DNA from 2 places in the Aquabacter albus genome. Region 1 is predicted to be linked to the other one. Evidence: riboswitches for the same ligand, from Rfam matches in the RefSeq annotation. Region 1 holds a riboswitch; the other holds the start of a gene.
The links. Region 1 has a riboswitch for thiamine pyrophosphate ahead of ABLE91_RS21435 (LuxE/PaaK family acyltransferase). Riboswitches for the same ligand answer to the same signal wherever they lie in the genome.

Region 1 (7,849 bases):
CTCGGCGCTGTGCTCGATCTCGGTCATGGTGACGAGGTCCAGCAGGCTGAAACGGCCGTCATGGTGCCAGCCGGCTTCCGGTGCGGTCATGCGGCCGAGCGCGGCAATGCGTGTGACGCCCACCTCGCCGAGCTGCGCTGCGAGCCTGAAGAGTTCGGTCGGCGGCGCCGCGATGCCGGCGGTCTGCAGGAAAGTCCGGTACGGCGCGACGAGGGCCGGGACAGCATCGAGGCTGTCGACGGAAACCAGCTTCAGCGTGCGATTGAGCCCCGTCGGGGCCAGGGCTTCGGGCGTCTCCACATGGACCACGGCCCAGGGATCGGCCGGTTCGCCGAAAAGCTCCGCCCCGCCATCAAGCGCGCGCAGCTCCTGCGTGCCCCGCCATGCGGCGAGGGATGCGGCCTCCTCGGGCGAAAGCCCGCGGCGTGGATGGCGATGGGCGAGGGCGGCCAGCTCATGGGCGACATAGCGGGCAAATTCGCCCGGCGCCACCGGCCCGCCGCGCCCCACGAAGAGCAATTGGGGGGAGTAGCAGCCCTGCTGCTCGTAGCGGGCGACATCATGGGCCGCGAGGCGCGCGAGCATCATGGCTTTGCGGCTGTCGAGCGCCGCGCGCGCGATCACGCCGAAGCCGATCTTGTGGCCGTGCGGCAGGAAGCGCGTGGTGACGGGCAGCTTTGCGCGAAGGGCCGTGAGCGTTGCGTTGCTTCCATAGGCCATCACCGTGTCGGCCGCGCGCAGGAAGGTCGCTTCGCCCGCTTCCTCCCCGCCCTTCCACCAGACGATGGCGAGGCATTCGCCGAGTTCCGGATCGATCTCGGCGATCAGGCTGGCGAACCAGCCGGCCATGAGCGGTTCGGCGGATGCGAGCTTGCCCACCGTGCCGGCCTTGACCAGAAGCCCGCAGATCAGGCTCCAGAGCGGCAAAGCCGGGACATTGCCGGCCCAGATATGCAGCAGCAGATCCGGGCCCTGGGCGCGCAGGAAACCCCCCTTGGTCGCCGGCTGGAAGCCATCGAGCACGCCGGGATTGGGGAAGTCCTCGGCCAGGAAGCGCAGGAGCTGCGGCTTGCGGAAGGTCTTGAGATAGCTGGTGAGGCCGAGGCGCACCGTTTCCCGGTCATAGCCCGTGACAACAGGGAGAAGATCCTCGGCCTTGCGGCGCAGCGGGTGCTGCCGGTCGAGCAGGCGGGCGACCGCCGCATCGATCGCGGCCACGATGCGCGCGATCTCCATCCGCCGAAGACGGGCGCGGGCACCTGCGCGCACGCGCTCGCAAAGCGCCTGCGCCTGCGTCTCGTCCAGCTCCGGCAGGGCGATCTCGACGGTCTCGCCCCAGGCGGCATGGCGAACATGGCGCCAGCGCACGTCGTCCCGGTTCAAGCCCGGCAGATGGCCGGCATATTCGATCACCGCTTCAGCCTCGCGCCGCCGCCAGGAACTCGGCCACTGCCACGGAGCAGCCCTTCGAGGCCTCCCCGTCGACCCGGCCGAACAGGCGGAATCCGCCCGGCACGATCTCGCCGGCATCCTCGGTCAGGATGGCCGAGACGCAGTTGAAATGGGCGAGATCGTGATGCACCAGCACGCCCCGCTCGCCTCCGGGCAAATCGGTGCCGGTGAGCGGATCGACCACCCGGCTGCGGATCCAGTGGGGGCCGGATTTCACGGGCGGGACGGTCGCATTGCCGTCGTCGTAGAACTGGGTGCTCAATTCGGTCATGCCGTACATGTTGATGCAGGCGCTGCGCGGCACGCCGAAAGCCGCCGAGAGTCCGTCATAGAATTCGTCCGGCGCCAGCTCGCGCGACTGGCCCTTGAAGCCTCCGGTGTCGAGGATGAGGCTGCCGGCCGGCAAAGCGAAGCGCAGGCCCCGGGCCGCCAGCGCATCCATCAGCGGCACGAAGGAATAGCTCGCGCCCAGAAGCGCATAAGGTTCGCCACTGGCTTCGGCATGGGCGAGGGCCGGCAGCAGCCGGTCAAGGTCGAGACCGTCCGCGCCGATGAAGACCGCGCTTTCGGGCGTGCCGCATTCGCGCCGGGCGAGCGCGAGGTAATGGGCGAGCGAGGAGTTGGGCAGCGCCGTCTCGTCGGGGAAGAGAATGCCCATGGGCATGCGCTCGCGGCCGCCCATGAAGCGCCGGCGGAAATTGACCAGCATCGAGCGGTCATAGACGGCGAGCGTGGGATGGTAGCTGCGGCCGCGAACGCCCTGCGTCGTGCCGCTGGTCATGAAGACGCGCTCGGCCGCCTCGGGCGGAGTGCAGCTCAGCGTCAGGTCCTTGAAGGCGGTGATCGGGACCGGCGGGATGTCGCGCCAGCGCCGGACCGAAAGCGGCGTGCGGCCGCGCTGGAGGGCGAAGCGGCGATAGGGCTCGTTGTGCAGGAACTGATAGGCGAACACCTTCAGCGCCATGGCTTCGAACTCGGCTTCCGGCGCGTCCGGACGCGCGATGAACGCCAACAGCGCGTCGATGATCTCGGCTTGCGTCACCTCGGCCACTCCTCCCCGACCCGCCGGCACCGCCTAACGGATGTGGATCGCAAAAGGACCATGAGCGCAGCTGGAATCAGGGCCCTTCGGCCGCCTGTCCCGCATCCCTACGCCGGCATGATCCGGATCAGGTTCGTAGGGTCACCGCGTTGCCGGGACCTGAAGTCCGAGCCGGCGGAATCTCAGCCTCCTCGCGAGGCCCCCCTGGGAACCCGGCTAGGTGGCGGTTCATATGGCGCGTTGTCAAGTGGAGCGGGCAAATGCAGGTTTGTTCTCACGCCTCTGCGCTGATGCGGCGGCAGTGCACCAGGGCCGCCTCTATGAGGTTGTCGCTGGCCTCAGGCGTGCGAAAGGCCGAATGGGCCGAGAGCGTCACGTTGTCGAGGGTCGTGAACGGATGGTCCGCCGGCAGCGGTTCGGTGACGAAGACGTCCAGGCCCGCATGTCCCACGTGCCCGGACCTCAGCGCCGCAACCAGGGCCTCCTCGTCGATCAAGGCGCCGCGGGCGGTGTTCACCAAGATAACGCCCGGCCGCATATCGGCGATGCGGGCGGCGGAGAGGAAGCCGCGGGTCTCGTCGCTGAGCAGGAGGTGCATGGACACCACGTGGCTTTCCGCCAGCAGTTCCTCCAGGGACACGAACTGTACGTTGGGAAAATCCCTGGGCGAGCGGTTCCAGGCGAGCACCCGCATGCCCGCGCCGAGGGCGAGGCGCGCCATCTCGCCCCCGATGCCGCCGACGCCGATGAGACCCAGCGTCTTGCCCGTGAGCTGAACACCATCGGTGCGCAGCCAACGTCCCGCGCGCACGCCCCGATCCATTTTGGCAAGGCCCTTGGCCGACGCCCACATGAGCGCGAAGGTGCACTCGGCCACGGCGGTGTCGCCATAGCCCTTGATGAGGTGGACGGAGATGCCGAGCGCCGCCAGTTCCTCGGGGTTCATGTAGCTTCGGGCACCGGTGCCGAGAAACACCACATGCTTCAGCCCGGCGCATTGGCGTGCGATCCCGGTCGGCAAGGCGGTGTGGTCGATCACGGCGATCTGCGCGCCGTCGAGAACCGCGGGCAGCTCCGCCGGCGTCACGTCCGGGTCGCGATGCACGGTCATGGGCGGGTCGCCGGCGCGATGGAGACGGTCCATGACATCCGCAAGCGTCGGGCTGGCATCCACGAAAACGGCACGCATGCAACGGGCTCCTGAGGTCTGTCGGAGCCACTCTATAGCTTGGCACGATGCGGAGGCCAGCGGACACCCCGGCGCTGAGGCTGACTCGGAACGGCAAGGCGCAGCGCGCGGAGATCGCGCGTCGCGCCCTGGCGTGAACTTCAGGTGCCGACGCTGATCGGCGCCTGAAGCTTGCTGAGGGCGGCGATCACGCTCAGCGCCGTGATGCGGCCGGTCTTCGGATTCTCCGACGGGATGTTGGCGATCTCCATGGAGAAGGACGCGCTGTCGCTGTCCACGGAGATGGCATGGTGGTTGCGCTCAAGCGCAGGGTCGGCCCAGATCTCGATCACGGTGCGGTCCGGCCCGATCCCGGCGAGGCTGAGCGCGGCCACCACATTGACGTTGGCAGGGAAGCCCACCACCGCATCCCTTGCGGTGCCTTCAAAGACCTTGAGCGGCGCGCCGAGCCCGTCAAGGCTGATCTTGTGCGCGACAATGTAGGGAGCGCCGGCGAGGCCCCGCGGCGGCTTGCGCGTGACCATCCGCACCGAATGAATCTCGCCCTGCGCGGCGGCCTGCACGGCATCGAGGCCGAGGAGGGCCCCTGTGGGCACGACGATGCGCCCGCCGTGCCGTGCGGCGACCTCCTCCAGTCCAGGGCGCGTCAGCAGCGCGCCGACGCTGATGACGACGAGCGTGCGCCCCGCCCGCAGCGCCGGTTCGGCAACCGCGTCGAATGCGGACGCGGGCAAGGCCTCGACGATGACATCGCAGAGCGGCGGCAATCCCGCGAGGTCGGTGAGCGTCGCCCGCGCACGGCGTTCGCCGAGGAACTGCTCTGCCGCCGCCGTGCTCCGCGTGGCAATGGCAGACAGGCGCAGGCCGGGCATGCCCTGGATCAGGCGCTCCGCCACCGCCTTGCCGATCGCGCCGAGCCCGGCGATGCCCACCCTCAGCGCCTTCTCCGCCGACGATCCTTCCGTATTCACCTTTGCGCTCCGGGTAACCGCCTCAAGCGGGAATGAAGATCCTGCCTGGGATATGGACTTGCGCTGCACGGTGCAAATGACTTTTCAGCCTCCATTCATGTGCAGGTGTCATTCCGCAGCGGCTCGCGAGATCCATTGTCGGAAGTTCGCAACCTTCTGCTCGGGGCCGGAAGGAGCGAGGCTAAATCCCGCCGAGGCTCACGCGGTCTTGCGCCAGGCGGTGTCGCGCTCCTTCGTCCAGGCGGAGGTGATGCCCTCGTCCACCGCGCGGTCGACCGGCAGATGCGGCAGGACCAGCTCGGCGAAGCGATAGGCTTCTTCCAGGAGCGGCATGCCGGAGACGATCAGCACCTCGATGCCGGCGTCCCGATAGTCCTGGATGCGCGCCAGCACCTGCTGCGGGCTGCCCACCAAAGCGGTGCCCGGCCCGTGGCGGACGAGCCCGATGCCGGACCACAGGTTCGGCGCGATCTCCAACTCACGCAAATCCTTGGGCTTGCGCCCGCCGTGGAGCGCGGACATGCGCTGCTGGCCGATGGAATCGATGCCCGCCACATAGGCCTGGGCGCCGGCGATGGCAGCCTCGTCCATGTGGTCGTAGAGGTCCTGGGCGGCCGCCCACGCGGCCTCCTCGGTCTCGCGCACGATCACATAGAGGCGGATGCCGAAATTGATCTTGTCGGCACGGCCATGCTTGGCGGCCAGCGCCTTCACCTCGCGGACCTTCGCCTCCGCCTGCTCCGGCGTCTCGCCCCAGGAGAGGTAGGTGTCGATGTGCTTGGCGGCGACCTCGTGGGCGGCGGGGGAGGAGCCGCCGAACCAGAGCGGCACGCGGGGGCGCTGCACCGGGGGCAGGGGTACGCCGCCATCGACGATATGGATGTACTTGCCTTTGAAGTTCACCGTCTCGCCGCGCAGCATGGCGGTGAGCACGGTGAGGTATTCGTCCGTATAGGCGTAGCGCTCGTCATGGCTGAGATGCACGCCGAACTGGGCCATCAGCTTGGCGTCGCCATTGACGATGTTGACCCTGAGGCGCCCCTTCGAGAACTGGTCGAAGGTGGTGATCATCTTGGCGAGGAGGGTCGGCGAGAGCAGCGGCGGATGGGCCGCAATGAGATGCTGGAAATTGTCCGTGAAGGGGATCAGCGACGAGCCTTGCACCCAGGCATCGTGGGAGCCGGTGGCGAGCAGCGCGCCGGTGAAGCCCAGATGGTCCACCGCCCGCGCGAGCTGCTGGAAATAGGCATAGTTCAGCGTGCGCGCGCCATCGGGGCGCCAGGGATAGCGGCCGTCGGGGCCGGTGAGATACCAGAGGACTTCCATGGGATGACCCTCGTTGTCTGGCGCGCTCAGGCGGAGCGGGCGAGTTGGGGGAAATGGGAGGCGTCGACCGTGTCGGTTACGTCGATGGCTTCGGGGATGAGGCCGAACCTGGCGAAGATGTCCGCATGGAGCTGCTGCTCGGCGCGGAAGCCCGCGTCGGGCGGCGCGACACCCCAGGGGCGCGACGTGAGGGCCAGCAGCCATTCCTCGGCGGAATTGCCGTTCAGCCCGTCCAGCAGCGCGGCGGCCTCGTGTGGATTGCGCAGGGTGGCCTCGTCCGAGGCGATGAGCGCATCCAGCAGCGCTCGGACAGCGTGGGGATGGTCGCGCAGAATTTCGGTTGGTCCCCAATAGACGGAGCGGTTGGAGAAGGCCGCGCCGGGCGAGGCCAGCACGCGGGTGGGCACGCGCCGGGCGATCTGGGAATAGAGCGGGTCGGTGGCGACGATGGCGTCGAGGAGGCCCGCGACGAAGGCATCCTTGGCGGTGGCGGGAATGATCTCGGCCGCGCGCACGTCGCTCCAGGCGAGCCCCGCGCCGTCCAGCTCCGCCGCCAGGAACTGGGTGTGCCAGGAGATGGGCATCAGGCCGATGCCGCGCCCCTTCAGGTCTTCAAGATTTTGGATGCCGGTCTCCTCGCGCACGATAATGCCGCCGCGCTCGGGGCGCGGGCCAGACATGCCGAAGACCGCGGTGGGCAGCCCCTGCGCCTTGGCGAGGATGGGCGGGGTCGCCCCCGTACCGGCGAGGTGCAGCACGCCCGCCTTCAGCAGCGGAATGGTCTGGGAGCCCGCGCCATAGACGAAGAAGGCGAGGCCCTTCTCCTTCAGCGCCGCCACCGCATCAGGGCGGCGGGCGAGGATGGAGAGGGAGAGGTTCTGCGGGTGCGCTCCGACGATCAGCGTCATCAGCGGGCTCCTTGGGCCTGGAGGAAAGGGGCTGGGGCGACCGGCGAAGCGGGCGCGCGGGCGGCGCCGAGATAGGCTTCAACCACGGCGGCGGATTTGGCGAGCGCCGCCGCCTCGCCCTCAAGGACGACGCGCCCGCCTTCCAGCACGTAGCCGCGCTGGGCGAGGGCCAGCGCCTTGCGGGCGTTCTGCTCCACCAGCAGCACCGCGATGCCCTGCCCGTTCAGCTCGGCGATGAGGGTGAAGATCTCCGAGACCACCAGCGGGGCGAGGCCCATGGAGGGCTCGTCCAGCAGCAGCACGCGGGGGCCGGCCATCAGCGCGCGGCCGATGGCGAGCATCTGCTGCTCGCCGCCGGAGAGGAGGCCGGCCGGCTGGCGCCGCCGCTCCTTCAGGCGCGGGAAGCGGGCATAGATGGCGGCGAGGGTGTCGGCCGCGCCGCCGCCCTTGCGGCCATAGGCGCCCACCTGGAGGTTCTCCTCCACGGTGAGCGGCGCCACCACCTGCCGGCCTTCGGGCACGAGGGAGAGTCCCGCGCGCACGATGCGCTCGGTGGGGCGCCCGCCAATGTCCGCGCCGTCGAGCCGGATGGTGCCGCCCACGGGCCGCAGCAGGCCGGAAATGGTGTTGAGCAGGGTGGTCTTGCCGGCCCCGTTGGCGCCCACCACGGCGACGATCTCGCCGGGATTGAGCCGGAGCGAAACCTCCTTCAGCACCGGCGGGCCGCCATAGCCCGCGCTGAGCCGGTCGATCTCAAGCATCTTCGGCTCCGAGATAGGCTTCGATGACGCGGGGATCGGCGCGCACCGCCTCCGGCGCGCCGGAGGCGATGATCTGGCCCTGGTTGAGCACACGGATCTCGTCGCAGACGCCCATGACGAGGTCCATGTCGTGCTCCACCAGGAGCACGGTGACGCCCAAGGCCGGAAGGCCGGCAATGAGGTCGCGCAGGCTCGTCCGC
Region 2 (7,849 bases), on a different contig from region 1:
GCGCCGCAAGGCCGTAGGAGACATAGCCGAGGCCGGCGCCGCCATAGGCTTCCGGAATGGTGGGGCCGAGCAGGCCGAGGGCGCCCATCTCGTTCAGGATCTCGCGGTCGAAGCGCTCATCCAGATAGGCGGAGGTCACGCGCGGCAGCAGCTTTTCCTGCGCATAGTTCCGCGCGGTGTCGCGCACCAGGCGCTCTTCCTCGGTGAGCTGGCTTTCGAGGTCGAAGGGATCCTGCCAGTCGAAGCCGGCCTTGGAGGCGCGGGCGTCGTCCAGCTTAGCGGGCTCGGCCATAATCTTTTCTCCTCTTGAAGGTTCTAGCCGACGTCGAACGAGACGCCCTGGGCCAGCGGCAGCGTTGTGCCGTAATTGATGGTGTTGGTGGCGCGGCGCATATAGGCCTTCCAGCTGTCGGAACCTGCCTCGCGCCCGCCGCCGGTCTCCTTCTCCCCGCCGAAAGCGCCGCCGATCTCGGCGCCGGAGGGGCCGATATTCACGTTGACGATGCCGCAGTCCGACCCCGCGACGGAGAGGAACCGCTCGGCCTCGCGCAGGTCGGTGGTGAAGATGGAGGAGGCGAGGCCCTGGGGCACGTCATTGTGGAGCGCGATGGCCTCCTCAAGGGTGCTGTAGCGCAGCACATAGAGGATGGGCGCGAAGGTCTCAGCCTTCACGACGTCGGTCTGCCCGGGCATCTCCACGAGGGCGGGCCGCACATAATAGGCATTGGGCGCCGCGTCCGCCCCCACGCGCTCCCCGCCGGTGACATGGCCGCCATCGGCGCGGGCCGCCTGGAGCGCGCGCTCCATTCCGGCAAAGGCATCGCGGTCGATCAGCGGGCCGACCAGGGTTCCTGCCGCGCGCGGATCGCCCACCGTCACGGAGCCATAGGCCCGCCGCAAACGTGGGACGATCGTCTCATAAACGCTGTCATGGACCATCAACCGCCGCAGCGTGGTGCAGCGCTGGCCGGCGGTGCCCATGGCGGCGAAGGCGACGGCGCGCAGGGTCAGATCGAGGTCCGCCGAGGGGCAGACGATGACACCATTATTCCCACCCAGCTCCAGGATGGCTTTCGCGAACCGCTCCGCAAGGCGCGGCGCCACCGCGCGGCCCATGGCGGTAGAGCCGGTGGCGGAGACGATGGGGATGCGGGGGTCGGCGACGATCTTCTCGCCAGCGCCGCGCCCGCCCAGGATCAGTGTGGAGAGGCCTTCCGGCGCATCGCCGAAGCGCGCCGCCGCGCGCGCGAACAGGGCCTGCACGGCGAGCGCCGTCAGCGGGGTCTTCTCGGACGGCTTCCACACCACCGCATCGCCGCAGACGAAAGCAAGCGCCGCATTCCAGGACCAGACCGCCACTGGAAAGTTGAATGCGCTGATCACGCCCACTACGCCGGCGGGATGCCACGTCTCCATCATGCGGTGGTCGGGGCGCTCGGTGGAGATGGTGAGGCCGTGGAGCTGGCGCGACAGGCCGGCGGCGAAATCGCAGATGTCGATCATCTCCTGCACCTCGCCGAGGCCCTCGGAGAGGATCTTGCCCGCTTCCAGCGTGACGAGCCGGCCGAGATCGGCCTTGGCGGCGCGCAATTCCTCGCCCAGCAGCCGCACCAGCTCCCCCCGCCGCGGGGCGGGCACAGTGCGCCATTTCAGGAAAGCGGAATGGGCCTTGCCGATGGCCTCGGTGACGTCGGGCGTTTCCGTGAGCCGCGCGACCTCTTCCCCGGTCAGCGGCGAGCGCGCGGAGAGGCTGCCGCCGTCGAGAGCCTGCGCCGGCACGCCGAGGCGCTCAAGGAGCGAACGGGCTTCCTTGGCCACGCTGGCGGCATGGGTCAGATCCAGCACAGGAGGGCGCTCCCAGGTTCGTTTTGCCATGCAATACGGGCATTTGCGCCGTGCCCGATGCGTCGGCGGGCACATTACGACCTTCGCGCACGGGGGCCAATCGGTGTTGTTGGCGACGCCGCCCCTGCCAGCGGATTGTCATCCCCGGACTTGATCCGGGGATCTCCCGCCGTAACGCAAAGATGCCCGGATCAAGTCCGGGCATGACGGCTCCGGAAGAACCTAAATCACCACAATGGCGACATCTCCGCCTCGCCGCGCAGCTCAGCCAGCCGGCGCGCCGTGCCGGGCGAGACGCCGTCCGGCAGGGCCCGGAGCGCGAAGAAGCCCATCTCCGCGATCTCGAAATTCGGCTTCGGCACCTCCCCGCAGACGAAACCCGTCACCCGGTAGCAGGCCACATGGTCGCGCTTGCCGAATCGGGCGTTGAAATAGAGGCCGAGAAGCAGAAGCGGCCCGGTGGCGGAGACGTTGGTCTCCTCCAGCAGCTCGCGCCGCGCCGCATCCTCCGTGGTCTCGCCCACATCGACCCCGCCCCCCGGCAAATGCCAGCCGGGGGCGTAGCCGTGGCGGACCAGAAGCACGCGCTCGTCCCCATCGAGGACGATGGTGCGGACGCCGAGGGTTAGGCCGTGGGTGACACGGCGAATAAGGGGGCGGAAGGGCAACATGCCTCCCTTATACCCTCCGCATCGTGGCGAAATCAGCCTTTGGCGGCCAGCGCCTCGGCCTCGATGGCCTCGGCCCGTTGAAAGGCGGGGCGCGCCACGCATCGTGCCGAATAATCCTCAAGGATGGGGTGGTCCTTGATCACCTTCAGGAGCTCGATGCCGTACCAGATGTCGCTGCCGAGCATCACGTCGGCCGCGCTGAAACGATCTCCCAGCACCCAGGGGCCGGGCGAGATAAGGTTTTCCACCACATCCATCACGCGGTCGAATGAGCCCCAGCCGGCGGCGCGGGAGGGAATCTCCACTTTCGCCATCCGCTCCACGAAGGCGGCCTCCAGGCAGGCGGCGTCGAAGAACATCCAGTGCAGATAGCGCCCGCGCGCGGGATCGCCGATGGGCGGGGCGAGATTCGCCTCGGGGGCGAGGTCCGCCACATAGGCGCAGATGGCCCCGCTTTCGGCCATCTTCGCCTCACCATGCTCCAGCGCGGGCACCTTCATCATGGGGTTGATGGCGCGGTAGCGCTCGGTTTGCAGCGACCCGTCGTTGATGTCGACCAACTCGCGCTCATAGGGAATGCCGGCCTCCTCCATCATCCAGAGCGTGCGGAAGGCGCGGGTGTGCGGGGCCCAATAGAGTTTCATGCGCGGCATCTCCTCCTGAATACAGATCGGAACATAACAAGAACATTACTCTACGGCAACGGGCTTGGCGGCCCTTTGGCGCGGTTCCCCTTGCCGTCTCAGAAGAGAGCGGCGATAATAACTGGACGGCCTGGGGTGCCATGCATAATGCATGGCTGAGATCATACCCATCGAACCTGTCTGGATCATGCCAGCGTAGGGAGGAGCCGATGAGCGAGAGCTTATCGCCCCCATCTATTGTGAAGTCCCGTCCCACCATCGCCATTGTCGGCGCGGGGGTGGTCGGCCTTGCCATCGGCTGGCGGCTCGCGGAAGCGGGCTGCCGGGTGGACATTTTTGATTCCGGCAAGGCCGGCATGGGCGCGAGCCATGCCGCCGCCGGCATGCTTGCCGCCTGCGCCGAGGCCGAGCCCGGCGAGGAGACGCTGCTCGACCTCAACCGCGAGAGCCAGCGCCTCTGGCCCGCCTTCGCCGCCGAGCTGGAAGCGGCCTCGGGCCTCAAGGTGGACCTGCGGGAGAGCGGCACCCTTGTGGTCGCCCTCACCGCCGACGATGCGGCAAAACTCCGCCACCAGCACGCCTTCCAGAAGAAACTGGGCCTGCCGGTGGAATGGCTCACCGCCGCCGAGGCGCGGCGCCGCGAGCCCCATCTCGCCACCCAGCTTGCAGGCGCGCTCTGGTGCCCCGAGGACCATCAGGTGGACAACCGAAAGGTCGCCGCCGCCCTGAAGGCGGCCGCTCTGAAGGCCGGCGTGCTGCTCCATGAGGATGCGCCGGTCACCAAGGTCGAGACCGCCTCCAGCCGCCGCGGGGTCATGGTGGGCGGCGAACTGCACAAGGCGGACATCATCGTGCTCGCCGCCGGCGCATGGTCGCGCGGGGTGGACATCGCCCCCGTGGCGCCTCTGCCCGTGCGCCCCATCAAGGGCCAGATGCTGGCGCTCCAGATGGATCCGGCCAATCCGGTCCTCGATCATGTGCTGTGGGGGCCGGGCACCTATATGGTTCCCCGGAGAGACGGTCGTCTCATTATCGGCGCGACCGTGGAGGAGAAGGGCTTCGACACGCAGCTCACCGCCGGCGGGCAGCTTGCGCTGCTCACCCATGCCTGGCGGGCGCTGCCCACCATCGAGGAGCTGCCCATCATCGAGCAATGGGTGGGCTTCCGCCCCGGCAGCCGGGACGATGCGCCCATCCTGGGCCCGAGCGAAGTGGAGGGGCTCGTCTATGCCACCGGCCACCACCGCAACGGCATCCTCCTTCTGCCGGTGACGGCGAAGGTGATGGCCGAACTTATCCTCGAAGGCCGGCTCGACCCGCTGGCCGCCCCCTTCGGCGCGGACCGGTTCCGCCCGCGCGCCGCGGCGGAGTAGGCCATGCAGACCACCCTCCTCGATCTGCGCGTGAACGGCGCGCCCGAAGCTCTGGACGTTGCCACCATCGCCGACCTTCTCGACGCCAAGGGCGTCGATCCCGCCCGCAAGGGCATCGCCGTGGCGCTGAATGGTGCCGTGGTGCCGCGTGCCCGCTGGGCCGAGCAGCAACTCGCCGCTGGCGACACCATCGAGATCATCCAGGCCAGGCAGGGCGGTTGAGACCCTGCTGAAAGACAAGACATGACTTCCTTTTCCGATCCCCTCGTCATCGCCGGCCGCAGCTTCACTTCGCGGCTTTTCCTCGGCACCGCCGGCTACCCCAACCAGAAGGTGTTCCTCGACGCGCTGGAGGCGTCCGGCTCCGAGATGGCCACGGCCTCCATCCGCCGTATCAGCCTTGCGAGCTATGAGGAGAGCCTGACCGACCTCCTCACCGGCCGCGTTCACATCCTGCCCAACACCGCCGGCTGCCAGACCGCCAAGGACGCCGTCCTCACTGCCGAACTGGCGCGCGAGGCGCTGGAGACCAACTGGGTGAAGCTGGAGGTGATCGGCGATCGCGAGCTGCTCTATCCCAATGTGGAGGAGCTGCTCAAAGCCACCGAGGAGCTGGTCAATCGCGGCTTCGTGGTGCTGCCTTATTGCAATGACGACCCCGTCACCTGCCAGAAGCTGGCGGATCTCGGCGCCGCCACCGTGATGCCGCTTGGCTCCATGATCGGCTCGGGCCTCGGCATCGCCAACCCGCACATGATCGAATTGATCTGCGCCCGCTCCCCGGTGCCGGTGGTGCTGGATGCGGGCATCGGCACGGCTTCCGACGCCGCGCTCGCCATGGAGCTGGGCTGCGCGGCGGTGCTGCTCAATACCGCGGTGTCCAGGGCGCACGATCCCGTGCGCATGGCCGCCGCCTTTCGGCACGCGGTGGACGGCGGGCGCCTCGCGCGGCTCTCCGGGCGCATCCCGAAGAAGCTCCACGCCGAGGCGTCGAGCCCTGAATTCGGGCTGGTGGGCACCTGAGCGTCATCCTCCCTTGGACCGGGCCGGATAGGAAAGCCCCCGGACGGAATGACTGAGGAACGGAAAACATGATGGTGAGAACGGCCCTCGCATGGGCCTTTGCGGCTATCTCCGCCTTCGCAGTTTCCCAGAGCGCCTTTGCGCAGGCTGTGGCCGTGCCCGCCCCCATGATGCTTGGCCGATGGGTGATGGCGCCCGGCGGGACGGCGCCCACGGGCGACGCGCTGAAAAAGCTGTGTGCGGCGCCTCGCACTTACATAGAGGTGACGCCGCCGACGATCCGCGAGGTCACCCCCAAGGCCAAGATCGCGTGCGACATGCCGGCTTGGACCCAGACCGGCCCGGGGCGCTTCTCCGCCCGGATGGCCGCATGCACCCCTGCGCCGAAGGCGGGCGGGAAAGAGGTCACGGTCGAGCTGAAGGGGATGGCGCTGATGCTCTACAACGGCACCCTCTTCGCCATGTGCCCCACGGGTCCCTGACCTCGCCCCGCGCGGCCATCAGACCTGCTTCGGCAACGGCTCGATGGGCGCGACGCCGGAGACGAGGCACGGGGAGAAGAAGAGATAGCCGCGCCATGCGCCGTGCAGGGTGCGCACCATCACCAGGAGCCAGAAGGCGGCGAGGCAGACGATGAGGACGCCGCCTATCACGGAAAAGAGCGGGAGATGGGTCGCCCGCGCCAGCGCCAGGGTGGCGAGCGAATAGACGCCGAGCGGGAAGGTGAAGGCCCACCAGCCGATATTGAACGGCATCCCCTCGCGCACGTAACGGATCGTCTTCAACACGGCCAGCATCAGCCACCAGGCGCCATAGCCCCACAGGATGGTGCCGCCGACGATGCCGATGCCCAGGCCCACATCCCCCATGGCCGGCATGCCTTGCGCCGTGAATATGGCGGGCGCGTTGAAGCCGAACAGCAGAAGGCCGAGCGCGCCGGTGCCGATGGGGCCAAGGGCGAGCCAGGAGGAGGCCGCCATCTCGCGCGCCGGCAGCTTGTAGAGGATGAGGCGCAGCAGCAGGATCACCAGGATGCTCATGGCGACGGGCACCGAGAAGGCCCACAGCGCATAGCTGATGATATGCACGTTGTAGCCCTCGACCGGGCCGAGATGGGACACGAGGAGCGCGCCGCTCGCCGCTGCCACCTCCGCCGCCACGATGGGCAGCAGCCAGACCGCGGTCATCTTCTCCAGGCTGTGCTCCTGGCGGGTGAACATGAGGAACGGGATCAGCAGGCCGCAGGCCACCGCCATGGCCACATCCGCCCACCACAGCACATGGGCGATCTCCAGCGCCGTGTCTCCCCACATGGGGATGCCGAAGGCGACAAAGCCGTTGATGATGGTGGCGAGCCCCATGGGGATGGTGCCGAAGAACATGGACACCACTGGGTGCTGGAAGATGCGCCTCGCGCCGTCGAAGAAGAAGATCCAGCGCGCCGCATACATGCAGCTGAACAGGATGAAGAGGGCGATATTCATCAGCCACAGCGCGCGGCCCACATCGTGGAGAACCGGGATCTCCAGCGGGAACTGGTTGAGGGCCAAGGCGAGCACGCCCGTGCCCATGGTGGCGCCGAACCAGTTGGGCGTGAACTGGCGGACCATTTCCTTCAGGTCGCCGGCCGGAGCAGGGCCGGGCGGCGAGACGAGCGAGACGGTATCGGCCACGATGAAATTCCCCGCAATGACGGTCGGCCACCGGCGCCGACACCCCGCCATCCCTCCTTACCTCGGATCTGCCGCGACGACACCAGCATAGTCGCGGCATGGCTGACCCGCATGGACGGAAAGGAGGGCCTGCCGCACTATGGCGGCGTTCCGCTCCCGGCTGTTCGGCGACCTTCCCGATGCTCCCCTCCCCGCCCCTCCTCCTCATCACCGACCGCTCCCAGGCAAAGGGCGAGCTTTTGGCCGTTGCCGGCGCGGCGCTGGCGGGGGGCGTGCGCTGGATCAGCGTGCGGGAGAAGGACCTGCCGGACGAGGAGCAAGCGGCGCTCGCCGCCGGCATTCGGGTGCTGGCGGCGCCGTTCGATGCGCTGGTGACCCTCCATGGCAGCGCCGACCTTGCCGCGCATGCGGCGGTGGACGGCGTGCACCTGCCGGCCGGAGCGGACGCAGCGGCGGCGCGCGCGCGGCTGGGCAAGGCGGCGCTCGTGGGGCAATCCATCCATTCTGTGGAGGAGGCGACGGCCGCCGATCCGGCCGTGCTCGATTATGTGGTGGCCGGCCCCGCCTTCGAGACGGCGTCGAAGCCCGGCTATGGGCCGGCGCTGGAGGAGGCGGGATTG

Region 2: linked by a shared signal. The riboswitch ahead of thiO (glycine oxidase ThiO) and the one ahead of ABLE91_RS21435 (LuxE/PaaK family acyltransferase) in region 1 are both predicted to bind thiamine pyrophosphate.

Annotation. Positions count from the first base shown of each region.
Region 1 is NZ_JBDZDT010000008.1:259,703-267,551, reverse strand. Features, by position in the region: gene ABLE91_RS21440 (acyl-CoA reductase) at 1-1,413, opposite strand, end outside; gene ABLE91_RS21435 (LuxE/PaaK family acyltransferase) at 1,418-2,494, opposite strand; TPP riboswitch at 2,581-2,710, opposite strand; gene ABLE91_RS21430 (NAD(P)-dependent oxidoreductase) at 2,769-3,683, opposite strand; gene ABLE91_RS21425 (aspartate dehydrogenase) at 3,824-4,654, opposite strand; gene ABLE91_RS21420 (LLM class flavin-dependent oxidoreductase) at 4,853-5,980, opposite strand; gene ABLE91_RS21415 (ABC transporter substrate-binding protein) at 6,007-6,888, opposite strand; gene ABLE91_RS21410 (ABC transporter ATP-binding protein) at 6,888-7,649, opposite strand; gene ABLE91_RS21405 (ABC transporter ATP-binding protein) at 7,642-7,849, opposite strand, start outside.
Region 2 is NZ_JBDZDT010000002.1:699,001-706,849, reverse strand. Features, by position in the region: gene ABLE91_RS06450 (acyl-CoA dehydrogenase) at 1-292, opposite strand, end outside; gene amaB (L-piperidine-6-carboxylate dehydrogenase) at 316-1,818, opposite strand; gene ABLE91_RS06440 (NUDIX domain-containing protein) at 2,073-2,516, opposite strand; gene ABLE91_RS06435 (glutathione S-transferase family protein) at 2,549-3,160, opposite strand; TPP riboswitch at 3,282-3,381, shown strand; gene thiO (glycine oxidase ThiO) at 3,370-4,533, shown strand; gene thiS (sulfur carrier protein ThiS) at 4,537-4,755, shown strand; gene ABLE91_RS06420 (thiazole synthase) at 4,777-5,556, shown strand; gene ABLE91_RS06415 (hypothetical protein) at 5,625-6,038, shown strand; gene ABLE91_RS06410 (TDT family transporter) at 6,057-7,229, opposite strand; gene ABLE91_RS06405 (thiamine phosphate synthase) at 7,409-7,849, shown strand, end outside.